DNA from 2 places in the Carnimonas bestiolae genome. Region 2 is predicted to be linked to the other one. Evidence: predicted binding sites of a transcription regulator. Region 2 holds the regulator's gene; the other holds the start of a gene.
The links. The regulator sigma-54, encoded in region 2, starts transcription at its own class of promoters, with help from an activator protein. The targets are predictions, from matches to a motif close to TGGCACNNNNNTTGCTNT.
Positions count from the first base shown of each region.

Region 1 (6,009 bases), on a different contig from region 2:
AATCAGCGCTCGGCTGATTGGATGAATCTGACATGGCTAGTGCTCGCTCCCGAATGACTGACCAGATTTCTACAGAGCGCCGCACACTGCAACACTGCACACCGATGAGCGTTGACGACCATCACTTTCAGGCAGGACGATGGCGGCGCATGGCCACCATGTTGAAGAGCACGCCGAGTGACATCAATACGCACGAAAGAATGAACACCGCCTGCATGCTTAAATGTCCGCCTATGTAGCCACCGGCCAATGGGCCCAGCACCTGACCGATATACAGCACCGATACCGAGGCCCCGAGCACGCTGCCCGCCATGGAGGCCGGCACATGGCGGCGAATCATCGATGACAGGCACGGCAGCAGCCCGCCCAATGCGAGCCCCATCAAGAAGCGTAGCACTATCAGTTGCCAGGCAGCGGTCACAAAGGCTTGCGGAAGCATCAGGAAGGCACCGGCGGCAAGGCAGAACACGATCGTCCACCACGGACCAACGCTTGATCTGTCAGCAAAGCGCCCCAGCCAAATAGCCGAGAACACACCGCCACACGCAGTGGCCGCCATCACAATACCGGACGTGGGAAGAACCGCTTCAGGCTCGACAAAGTGGCCTACGTAAAGTGCCACGATAGGCTCAATCGACATGTTGGCGACCATCATCAAAAAGCCGCTCACCAACATGGCCGCCAACAACCAGCGATGCTCGATTCGCCGCCACCCGCCCTTATTGGCCGCCTGATCGCGGCGTCGCTCGTTAATACCATCGCGATCTTCCTGCATGCCAAACAGCGTGGTCAGGAAGGTGATGAAGATAAGCCCCGCGGCAACCATAAAGGTACCGCGAATCCCGATGACTGACGGCAAGAACCCGCCCACCAAGGGGCCAACCAGGTTACCGGTCAAAATGCCCGCGCTTAGCAGCCCCAGCGCCCAGCCAGTGCGGTTTTCAGGCGTTTGTGTGGCTACCAGCGTGTTGGCGCCAGAGGAGTAGCCGCCCGCCAGACCGACCAGCAATCGTAGCGCGACCAGCTCCCACACATTGTGCGCAAAACCCATCATTGCCATGACGATGGTCATGCCGAGGCTGGCACGCACCAGCATCAGTTTGCGCCCAAAACGATCCGACAGCCGCCCCCATAGCGGCGCTACCAGTGCAGCGGAGAGGAAGGTGGCGCCGTAAGCGATACCCGACCACTGACTGATCAGTGCTCTATCGCTGATCCCCAGCTCCTTGATATATGCGGGCAACAGCGGGATCAACAGCGTCATCGCGATGATGGAAGTGAAAGCACCGAACACGCTAATCGTGAGATTGCGCTTCCAGTAAATGAAAGAAGAAGGTGCGGCAACTGCAGCAGAAGACATTCGTCAAATTTCGTAGTTACGGTTAAATAATTACTCGAACCTTAAAGCACTGAACCAGCCGCGTACAGCATCAATATCATTAGCAGGTTCACGGGGCAGTAAGTCGCGCACATAGCGCTACCCTGGCTGTCAATCAAACAGCACTGGAAGCGCGATCCAATATAGCCGAAGTAAGCGCGTTACGAGGATTCGTACCGCATTTCTATGACGCCATTAAGACATACAAAAAAGCCCACCAATAAGGTGGGCGAATCAGGGATCATGCAAGGGAACAGGGAAGATTGCCTTCCCACTTAGTGAGACGCTTGCGCTTGGCTTGAGTTCCCGAAGAAGCCAAAATTTATTCAACGTCGGCAAATTCAGGCAGCAATACCTTCAGCTTGCGCGTTAGCGTGTTCCTTCCCCACCCCAACAGCTCCGCGGCATCGCCCTTGCGACCGCCGGTATGCTTCAGTGCCGTTTCGATCAAAATGCGCTCGAAATCCGGCGTTGCTTCGCCGAGCAACTGCGTGTGGCCCGCACTTAGCGCGCGATCGGCCCAGGCACGGAAGGCACCACGCCAATCGTCAGCCGGCACCTCTGCTCGCTCGCTCGGGGTGGTTTGGCGCAGCTCTGGCGGTAAATCAGCAATCAGCACCTCACGTCCGGAAGCCATTACCGTTAACCATCGACAGGTGTTTTCCAACTGCCTTACGTTGCCCGGCCACGGCAGCGACGACAAATGCTGCTCTGCTTCCGGCGTCAGCACTTTGGGCTCGGCAGCAAGCTCGTCTGCTGCTGCCGCCAGAAAGTGCCGAGTTAGCCGCGGAATATCCTCGCGCCGCTCGGCCAAGCGCGGCAAGCGCACGCGAATCACGTTGAGGCGATGAAACAGATCCTCGCGGAAACGGCCGTCCTCGACCAGCTTCTCCAGATCCTGATGGGTGGCGGCAATAATGCGCACGTCGGTTTTGACCGGCGTATGACCACCAACACGATAAAATTCACCGTCCGACAGCACCCTCAACAGCCGCGTTTGGGTATCAGCCGGCATATCGCCTATTTCATCAAGAAACAGCGTGCCACCATCCGCCTGCTCGAAGCGTCCGCGCCGCTGCGCGCTGGCACCGGTAAACGCGCCCTTTTCATGACCAAACAGCTCGGATTCCATCAGCTCTTTCGGAATAGCCGCCATGTTCAGCGCGATAAAAGGGCCTCGCTCACGCGGGCTGTGCTGATGCAGTGCGCGCGCCACGCGCTCCTTGCCGGTGCCCGATTCACCGTTGATCATCACCGTAATGTTGGAGTGCGAGAGTCGGCCAATCGCGCGAAAGACCTCCTGCATCGCAGGCGCTTCGCCAATAATCTCGGTAGAGATGCCTTCCGGCTGCTGTGCAGGCACGTTGCTCTCGCGCACATGCGCTACGGCACGCTGAACCAGCGATAGCGCTTCATCGACGTCGAAGGGCTTGGGCAAATACTCAAAGGCACCGCCCTGATAGGAAGCGACAGCACTGTCCAAATCGGAATGAGCCGTCATTACGATAACTGCCACGCTGCTGACCTGCTGGCGCACGCGTTCCATCAGCGTCAGACCGTCCATGCCCGGCATGCGAATATCAGTCACCAACACATCAGGCGGCTGTCGATCGATGGCCTCTAACGCATCATCAGCGCGTTCGAAGCTGTGCACGACAAAATCAGGCTGCGCCAGAGTGCGTTCTAGTACCCAGCGAATCGCTCGGTCGTCGTCGACGATATATATGTGTGCTACATCGCTCATGATGCCTCCTGACCTCACTTCTTAAATGCCATTCGCCCGCTCCAGTGAGGCTGCTGGCAGCCAATATGGCGTTACGGGTTATCGCCAGCGGTAGTGGTAATACGGCGTTGGGAAAGTGCCCAAGGCACCACCAACCTGAACTCGGTGCGTCCGGGACGGCTGTCGCATTCGATCAAGCCCTGGTGCTGATGCAAAATCGACTGGGCAATTGAAAGCCCTAGCCCTGAACCAGAGGCGCGCCCCGAAATCATTGGATAAAACAGTGACTCGCGCAGTTGCACGGGAATGCCTGGGCCGTTATCAATAATGCTGATCTCGCACATCTGCCGATGACGTTCAGCGCCAGGGTTGAAGCGACGCCCTGCCCGCGTTTTGAAGGTCAGGCAAGGCGATTCGGTGTTGCTTTCGGTCATCGCCTGCACCGCATTGCGTGCGACGTTCAGCACGGCCTGAATCAGCTGAGCGCTGTCACCGGCCACATCTGGCAGGCTGGGATCGTAATCATGCACCACGCGCACGCTGTCGGTTTCAGCGCGCAGCAGCCGCTCAACGCGCCCCAACACTTCATGAATATTGACCGCCTCGTGGCGCGGCAAGGTATTTGGCCCTAGCATCCGGTCGACCAGATCACGCAAGCGGTCGGCTTCTTCAACAATAATGTGCGTGAACTCGGTCAATTCAGGATCAGGCAAATCGCGCTCCAATAGCTGCGCTGCTCCGCGAATGCCCCCCAGCGGATTCTTGATTTCGTGCGCGAGCCCCCGCGTTAGCACTTTGATCATTTCCTGACGCGCCAACAGCGCTTCTTCGCGCGCGATACGCAGCAGCAGGTCAATCGGATCGAGCTCGATCAACAGCTCATGGCTCGACAGTGGCGTGGCGGTGTAATCGACGGTAATCTCATCACCCGACGCCAACGTTAGCGCTGCCTCACGCTGCGTGAAGGGGTGCTGATCATCAATCGCCTTGCGCAACACTTTGCCTACCTGCCCGTCGTGGCCTGTCAGGCACTCAAGTCGAGTGTTTACCACGCGAGCAAAGCTCAGCCCGGTTAGCGCTTCAGCCGCCGGATTCATCCAACGCACACGCAGCTCTTCGTCCAGCAGCACCACCGCCGTGGTGAGATGCTCGAGCAAGCGGGGGAAGAAACCTTCTACCATGCGGATATCCAAAACGCTGAAGTCATATCTATCCTCTGCAAAAAGCGCGCCAATCTGCGCCGCTAGCGATCATGGCCCCGTGGGTGTGCACGACACGCACTGGCCGAGCCCGCCAATGCACCAAAAGAGTGCATCCCAACTATAGTCTTCTCATATAAAAGAACAAACCCCGCCAGCCAAACGAGGGCGACGGGGTTTATTTGACAACGTTTAACGGCCACGACCGACGGAAAAACTGCCCTCCGCCGGCGCTTGCCACGTTAAATGCTGTAGTAAAGCTCGTACTCGACCGGGCTCGGCACCATGCGCACCGCTGCCACTTCTTCCTCTTTCAAGGCGATGTAGGCATCGATCATGGAATCGGTGAATACTTCACCAGCGGTCAGGAACGCACGGTCAGCATTGAGCGCTTCGAGTGCTTCCTCGAGACTTGCTGCAACGGTCGGGACCTGGCTCGCTTCTTCGGGCGGCAGATCGTAGAGGTTTTTGTCCAGCGCATCGCCGGGATGGATCTTGTTCTTGATACCGTCGATGCCCGCCATCAGCAGTGCCGAGAAGGCCAGATAAGGGTTAGCGGTCGGATCAGGGAAGCGTGTTTCGACACGTTTTGCTTTCGGGCTGGACGTGTACGGAATACGCAGTGAAGCCGAACGGTTGCGGGCGCTGTACGCCAGCATGACCGGCGCTTCGAAACCAGGCACCAGACGCTTGTAGGAGTTGGTCGAGGCGTTGGTGAAAGCATTCAGCGCGCGCGCATGCTTGATAACGCCGCCGATGTAGTAAAGCGCCGTTTCAGACAGGCCAGCGTACTCGTCACCGGCAAACATGTTGTTGCCGTCTTTCCAGAACGACTGGTGCACGTGCATGCCCGAACCGTTATCGCCCGCCATTGGCTTAGGCATAAAGGTGGCGGTTTTGCCGAAGGCATGCGCTACGTTGTGAATAACGTATTTCATCGACTGCACTTCGTCGGCTTTTTTCACCAGCGTATTGAACGCTACGCCGATTTCGCACTGACCAGCGTTGGCTACTTCGTGGTGATGTACTTCGACGCGCTGACCGATTGCTTCGAGTGTGTTGGCCATGGTGGCGCGCAGGTCGTGAAGCGAATCAACCGGCGGCACGGGGAAATAACCGCCTTTGACACGCGGACGGTGCCCCATGTTGCCGCCTTCGAAGTTGCCGTCGGTTTCCCAGGCGCCTTCTTCAGAAGAGACCTTGAACGACACTTCGTTCATCGAGTTTTTGAAATGTACCTGGTCGAATACGAAGAACTCGGGCTCGGGACCAAAGAAGGCGGTGTCGCCCAGCCCGGTCTGCTGCAAATAGGCTTCGGCGCGTTTAGCGATGGAGCGCGGGTCGCGCTCGTAGCCCTGCATGGTAGCCGGCTCGATGATATCGCAGCGCAGTACCAGCGTGGCGTCTTCAGTGAAGGGATCGAGGTAGGCGGTGCCATCTTCAGGCAGCAGAATCATGTCGGATTCATTAATGCCCTTCCAGCCAGCGATGGAAGAACCATCGAACATCTGGCCATTTTCAAAGAACTCTTCGTCTACGTCGCGAGCAGGAATGGATACATGCTGCTCCTTGCCCTTGGTATCGGTGAAGCGCAGGTCAACCCACTTGACGTCATGTTCTTCAATCAGGGCAAGCGTCTTATCTGACATTTTTCTCTCCAAAAGCACAGCCACAGGAATTAAGCGGACTGCCACAGCATGGCACAGTGT
Region 1 is NZ_JBPCZK010000002.1:40,695-46,703, forward strand. It holds gene R84865_RS03570 (hypothetical protein) at 1-34, opposite strand, end outside; gene R84865_RS03575 (MFS transporter) at 128-1,360, opposite strand; gene ntrC (nitrogen regulation protein NR(I)) at 1,701-3,122, opposite strand; gene glnL (nitrogen regulation protein NR(II)) at 3,194-4,282, opposite strand; gene glnA (glutamate--ammonia ligase) at 4,543-5,949, opposite strand.
Region 1: the regulator sigma-54 is predicted to act here: its motif matches at 4,317-4,334, upstream of glnL (nitrogen regulation protein NR(II)).

Region 2 (6,009 bases):
ATGGGTCGATGAGAGGGGCTGAGCTACGCATGGGAATAGCGTGCCAGTCTTCCCTGACAAGGGCGAATCTGCATGGACCCGGCTGATAGTAGGGGCAGCAGTCGGGTCGCACAAGCGTTTAAGGGTTCTATTATAGCGATATTAGGGCGCGAGGTGGGGGCCGCTGCTGCGCTGACCGTCAATTTGCTGCTGTAGCTCCAGCTGGCGATGACGCAGTCGCACCGAAGGATATTCGTTGGCGAAATGGTGCGCGAGCTGTTCTACCAGATAAACCGAACGGTGCTGCCCGCCGGTACAACCCACCGCCACGGTGAAGTAGCTGCGATGGGTAGAAAGGTAGCGTGGCAGCCAATGTTCCAGCCAGCGGCAAATGTCGTCGAACATTTCCTGCACTTCTTCCGACGCCGCCAAAAACTGCTGTACATCGGCATCACGACCGGTGGAGTCGCGCAGCGCTGGCTCCCAGTAGGGGTTAGGCAAGCAGCGAGCGTCGAATACCATGTCGGCATCGCGGGGAACGCCATGCTTGAAGCCGAAGGATTCGAAGCTGAGCGTGAGATGCGTTGAGGTATGGCGCGCGACCTGTTCGGCAATGCGTCCCCGTAGTTCGTGTACGGAAGTGGTCGATGTATCGATGACCAAATCCGCCATGTCACGCACCGGACTAAGATAGTGCTGCTCGGTTTCGATCGCCTCATCGAGCGTCATCTCGCTGTCACGGGTAAGCGGATGGCGGCGTCGAGTGGCGGAATAGCGCTCGAGCAACTGGTCGGAGTCGGCGGTGATGTACACCACCTGAATATCGATATCGCGGGGCTTCAGCAGTTCTATCAGTTCCGGCAGGCGGACCAGTGCGTTAGCGATATTGCGGGCATCGATGCTGACCGCCACCTTGTGGCGTGCCGGTGTTTGCGTTTCGAGTTCTTCGATCAACGCCCCCAGCAGCATGGCCGGTAAGTTGTCGATGGCATAAAAACCGAGATCCTCCAGCGCCTGCAGGGCAATTGACTTACCCGACCCTGAACGGCCGCTGATGATCACTAGTTGCATCATTCCAAGGATATCCTTGTATCGAGGCTTAAGGCTGTCGCCCGTACCGCACACGGCGGTGTGATAACACGTTGGTGCGACGGGCAGCGCCCATCATGCCATCTGAATACATCAGTAAAATGACGATTATGGGGAATTCTTAGGAATATTTTATTCCATGCGTCATTGGCTACGCAGATGAGCATGGTAAATGATGCTGGAAAGCGCCACTCGCCGTAAAGGTGGGGCGGGCGGCGCTATCACTGTGTGGAAACCCGCTGCCGCCGCTATGGTTGTTCTAGCGTGCAGCGGGCCTTTGTCGGGTGCGTTTAAACGCCAGCGGTGCCGGTACCTTTGGCGCGCGCCTGCGTCTTCTCTTTATGTTTGAGCAACTGGCGGTCGAGCTTGTCGGCCAGCGCATCGATGGCGGCATACATATCGTCGCTCTCGGCATTACCGTGCAGCTCTGCGCCGGCGATCTTTAGCGTGCTGGCGGCCTGCTTGCGCTCCTTCTCTACCGACAGCGTTACCTGTACCTGAGTAATGTTGTCGTAGTGGCGCGTTAGCCGTGTCAGTTTCTGATTCACATAGTCACGCAACGAATCGGTCAGTTCGATGTGGTGTCCGGTAATGTTCAGCGGCATGGCATGCCTCCTTGAGTCAGAATGATGACACTTCGAGTGTAGCCTTTTTGATTGACGAACCAAATAGATAACTGAGGGGAAATCAACGTTATGCAGAGAGCGATGAGAGCGCGGGGCTTGCGGCCTGAGTAGCGCTGGCCGCGGGGGTGCCGCCAGCAGCCCTTGGCACGGCCAAGGCTAGGTTAGCCCAGGCGCTTGCGCTCACTGGAAGGAGGGATGCCCATGGCTTCGCGGTATTTAGCGATGGTGCGGCGGGCGACGACCATGCCCTGATCGGCCAGCGCTGTGACCAGTTTCGCATCGGAGAGCGGGCGACGAGCGGGTTCTTCGCTGATCAGCTTTTTGATACGTGCACGGATAGCGGTACTGGCGTGACTATCGCCTTCCTTGCCCACCTGGCTAGAGAAGAAGTACTTCAGTTCGAACACGCCGCGCGGAGTGTGAATATATTTATTGGTAGTCACGCGCGAAATGGTCGATTCGTGCATTTCCACCGCTTCCGCGATGTCAGCTAGCACCAGTGGACGCATACCTTCCTCGCCGCGTGCGATGAAGTCGCGCTGACGCTGCATGATTTCGCAGCCCACGGTAAGCAAGGTTCGGTTGCGGCTCGAGAGACTCTTCAGCAGCCAGCGCGCTTCCTGTAGATGCTGCTTCAGGAAGGTGTTGTCGGCGCTTTTGTCGGCCCTTTTTATCAGGCTGGCGTAGTCGGGCTGAATACGTACGCGCGGCAGTGCTTCAGGATTCAGTTCGACCTGCCAGCCGCGCTGATGGTGATAACGCAGGGTCAGGTCGGGGATCACATAGGAAGACTGCGCACTCGCGTACTGATGGCCCGGATGGGGCGTTAGCGCACGCACCATCGCAATCACCTGATCGAGCTCCGGCGCGCTGAGATTCAGCCGACGTTGCAACAACTTGGTATCACAGGCCGCCAGCGCGTCCAGAAACTGGCGCACCAATCGGCGTGCTTGTGCCAGCAACGGCGTTTGCGGCGGCAACAGATCGAGCTGTAGCAGCAGACATTCCTGCAGATTGCGCGCAAATACCCCGGCGGGGTCAAGCTGCTGAAGGCGTGCCAGTACCTGTTCAGGCAGGGCGCGCTGATGCTCGTCAAGCGATACCACGTCACTGACGTCGTTAGGGTCGATGCGCAGATAGCCGTTTTCATCGAGCCCATCCAGATACACTTCGGCGATTTGCTGCTCAAGCGGGGAAAAATCGAGCAGCGATAGCTGCCACGCAAGGTGATCGACCAGACTCTCGCTGCTGCTGTCACGCTCGAAGTCGGCGGTTTCAGCGCCGCGCGACATCGACGAAAAATCGCCGAGACTGGCGTCCTGAAAGGTGTCGCTCCACTCATTGTCGAGCGTCAGCTCTTCAGGAATAGCATCGCTCCAGCTATCGTCGTCGGTTGCCTCAGGCTCGCTGGGCTCATCACCGAACTCTTCCTCAATGTCCAGCATCGGGTTGCTCTCCAACGCCGTTTGAATCTCCTGACGGAGTTCCAGCGTGGAAAGCTGCAATAGCTGAATAGCCTGCTGCAGCTGCGGCGTCATCGTTAGATGTGCGCCGGTGCGCAGTTGGAGGGAGGATTTCATCATCGGGAGAACCAGCGTTGTTCGTTCAGCAATGCCGTGCGCTGCAGAAGGTACAGCGCTACCGGTATTGATAACGCTACCTTTAGTGGGGCGCGTTGCGCAATAGCTGGTAGTAAATGATTAGCAATCCGCGTGCCATGTCGCAAGAAAGGTAACGCAGTGAGGGGGGTAGTATCAGGATGTTGCTAGCGCGGTGCGCCCGATCGGACATCGAAGCCGAGGCGCACCGTTGATTTGCAGAGCACGCCTTAGAGGCGGAAGTCCTGGCCTAGATAGATATCGCGAACGTGCTGGTTGGCCAAAATGCTGTGTGCATCACCCTCGGCGATAATCCGGCCCTCGCCGACAATGTAGGCGTTGTCGCAGATATCGAGAGTTTCGCGCACGTTGTGGTCGGTGATCAATACGCCGATGTTACGATCGCGCAGCTGGCGAACAATGCCTTTGATTTCGTTTACCGAAATGGGGTCGACCCCAGCGAAAGGCTCATCAAGCAGGACGAACGAGGGTTCGGTAGCCAGCGCGCGCGCAATCTCGACGCGGCGCCGCTCGCCGCCCGATAGGCTCATGCCCTTGTTGTCGCGGATGTGCTCGATGCTGAACTCGGAGAGCAGCTGATCGAGGCGCTGGCGCTGCTGCTGGCGGTCAAGATCCTTGCGTGTTTCAAGAATCGCCAAAATGTTATCGGCCACCGTCAGTTTGCGGAAGATCGAGGCTTCCTGCGGCAGATAGCCAATCCCTGCCCGCGAGCGCACGTGCATGGGGGCGTTGCTCAAATCGACATCGTCGATGCCAACCTTGCCTGCGTCCGCCTGAATCAGCCCCACGATCATGTAGAAGGAAGTGGTCTTGCCGGCACCATTAGGGCCCAGCAGTCCGACTACCTGTCCTTGGTCGATACTGACACTGATGTCCTGAACCACGCGGCGTTTTTTGAAGCTTTTCACCAAGTGGGTGGCGTGCAATGTTTTCATCAATCAGAGACTCCGCAATGCTCTAGCGCATTACTGCTGGTTTTTTTTCGGAGTGATGGTCATGTTGACGCGCCCTCCGGATGTGCTTTGCTGAGCGTCGCCCTTGGCGTTACCGCCGCCATTGGCGTTTACCTTACGTGAGTCGATGTAGTACTCCACGTAAGCACCGTGGAAGGTGTCGTTGCCGCGGTGCAGCTCAGCATTGCCCTGCATCACCATTTTGCGCTGGGGAATCAGATAGGTGATGGTCGAGGCCCAGCCGTGCATCTCTGGATCAGTTTGGGTCGCATCCTGCTTTATAAAGGCGCGCTTACCGCTGCTGCCGGTCGCCTTGGCGCGCGAGGCTTCACCGGTCTTGTTATCGCGATAAAGGTCGAGTCGCTGGGAATCGAGGGTCAGGTTGCCCTGGGTCACATGCACCGCGCCGGTATAGGTAGCAGTGCCTGCGCGGTCGTCAACGCTCAGGGTACTGGCCGACACATTGATTGGCTGGCTAGAGGTACTGGCCTGAGCGAGCGCCTGCGGTGCACAGATCACGCTGCCGAGCAGAGCACCGGCGGTGAGGACGGGAGCGATACGCCTTGTCAGGGTCATGGCCGAAAATCCTTGCGATAAGTCACGTAAAAAGGTCGATGTGCTGCTGGCAGTGGGGCGGTAAAGCAAACGCCGCAATGGTTGGACGTGGCGATAAACGCGCTCCCTAATGCCTGAAATTAGTGCCGATTAATGTTGCGGCATGAAGGTGCTGCTGATATTGCCTTCCAGCAGAGCGCGGCTGGTATCTGTCCAGGCCTGGAAGCGATTGCCACGGGTTTTCTGCTCACCCTGGAAGAAGTTCGATTCGCTATCGCTCCAGATACGCCCCTGCTCGCGGTTGTAATTGAGCGTATCAGTCGTCAATCTCCACTGCTGCTCGGGCTCGGTCACCTGAGCATTGCCTTTCAGCACCACGTGATCGTTGCCCTGCCGGACGATACCGGTGTCTCCGGTAGCATGCCAGTGGCGGTTATTACTATCGAGCATGGCGAGTTTGGGCGTTTCAGCAATGCTTTCGTCGGCCTGTGAGAAGTTGCTGATTTTGGGTGACTCAAGGGTCTGATAGGGCCGCCCCTGATCGTCGTAGCGAGTATAGACGACCTGCTCAAGGTACTGATCAGGCGTGCCGTGATCACCCTCTGGAATCGGCGAGTGCTGAGAGACAAGGTTAGAGCGTTGGTCGATCAGCGCAAGAAAGGCGCCTGCTATCAACAGCAGCAGCACGATCCCGATTCGGTATGCGTTTTGCTTTAACCACGCCATAGGTCGCTCATTCCTCGGTTCATACGATAGAGTGCGTTGCCGGTTTTGATATGGCTGGCACGCCAAGGTTCATTGTGGGTGCCGTTCATGGATGCCAAGTATAGGGCATATCGCTTAGCGAGTGGTGGTCGCGGTGGCGAGAAATCCTTCCACAATACCTCCCCAGTGGCCTTGTGCGGTGAGCAATAGTTCGCTCAGCTCTCGCACCGCGCCCTGGCCGCCCGGGCGCTCGGTCACATAATCGGCGCGATCGCGCACATAGGCAGGTGCGTTGGGAACACTAACGCCAAGCCCTGCGGCGCTGATGGCTCCCAAATCGGGCAAGTCGTCGCCGCAATAGGCGCAGGCCGCCAGTTCGATACCGCTGGCCTGGCAGACTTCACGCAGCGCGGTCAGCTTGTCGTCGCGCCCTTGTATCAACCGCTGAATGCCAAGCTCTTCGGCGCGTCGCTCAACCATCGC
Region 2 is NZ_JBPCZK010000001.1:648,548-654,556, reverse strand. It holds gene rapZ (RNase adapter RapZ) at 142-1,050, opposite strand; gene hpf (ribosome hibernation-promoting factor, HPF/YfiA family) at 1,359-1,673, opposite strand; gene R84865_RS03065 (RNA polymerase factor sigma-54) at 1,856-3,277, opposite strand; gene lptB (LPS export ABC transporter ATP-binding protein) at 3,523-4,248, opposite strand; gene lptA (lipopolysaccharide transport periplasmic protein LptA) at 4,279-4,842, opposite strand; gene lptC (LPS export ABC transporter periplasmic protein LptC) at 4,972-5,547, opposite strand; gene R84865_RS03045 (KdsC family phosphatase) at 5,662-6,009, opposite strand, start outside.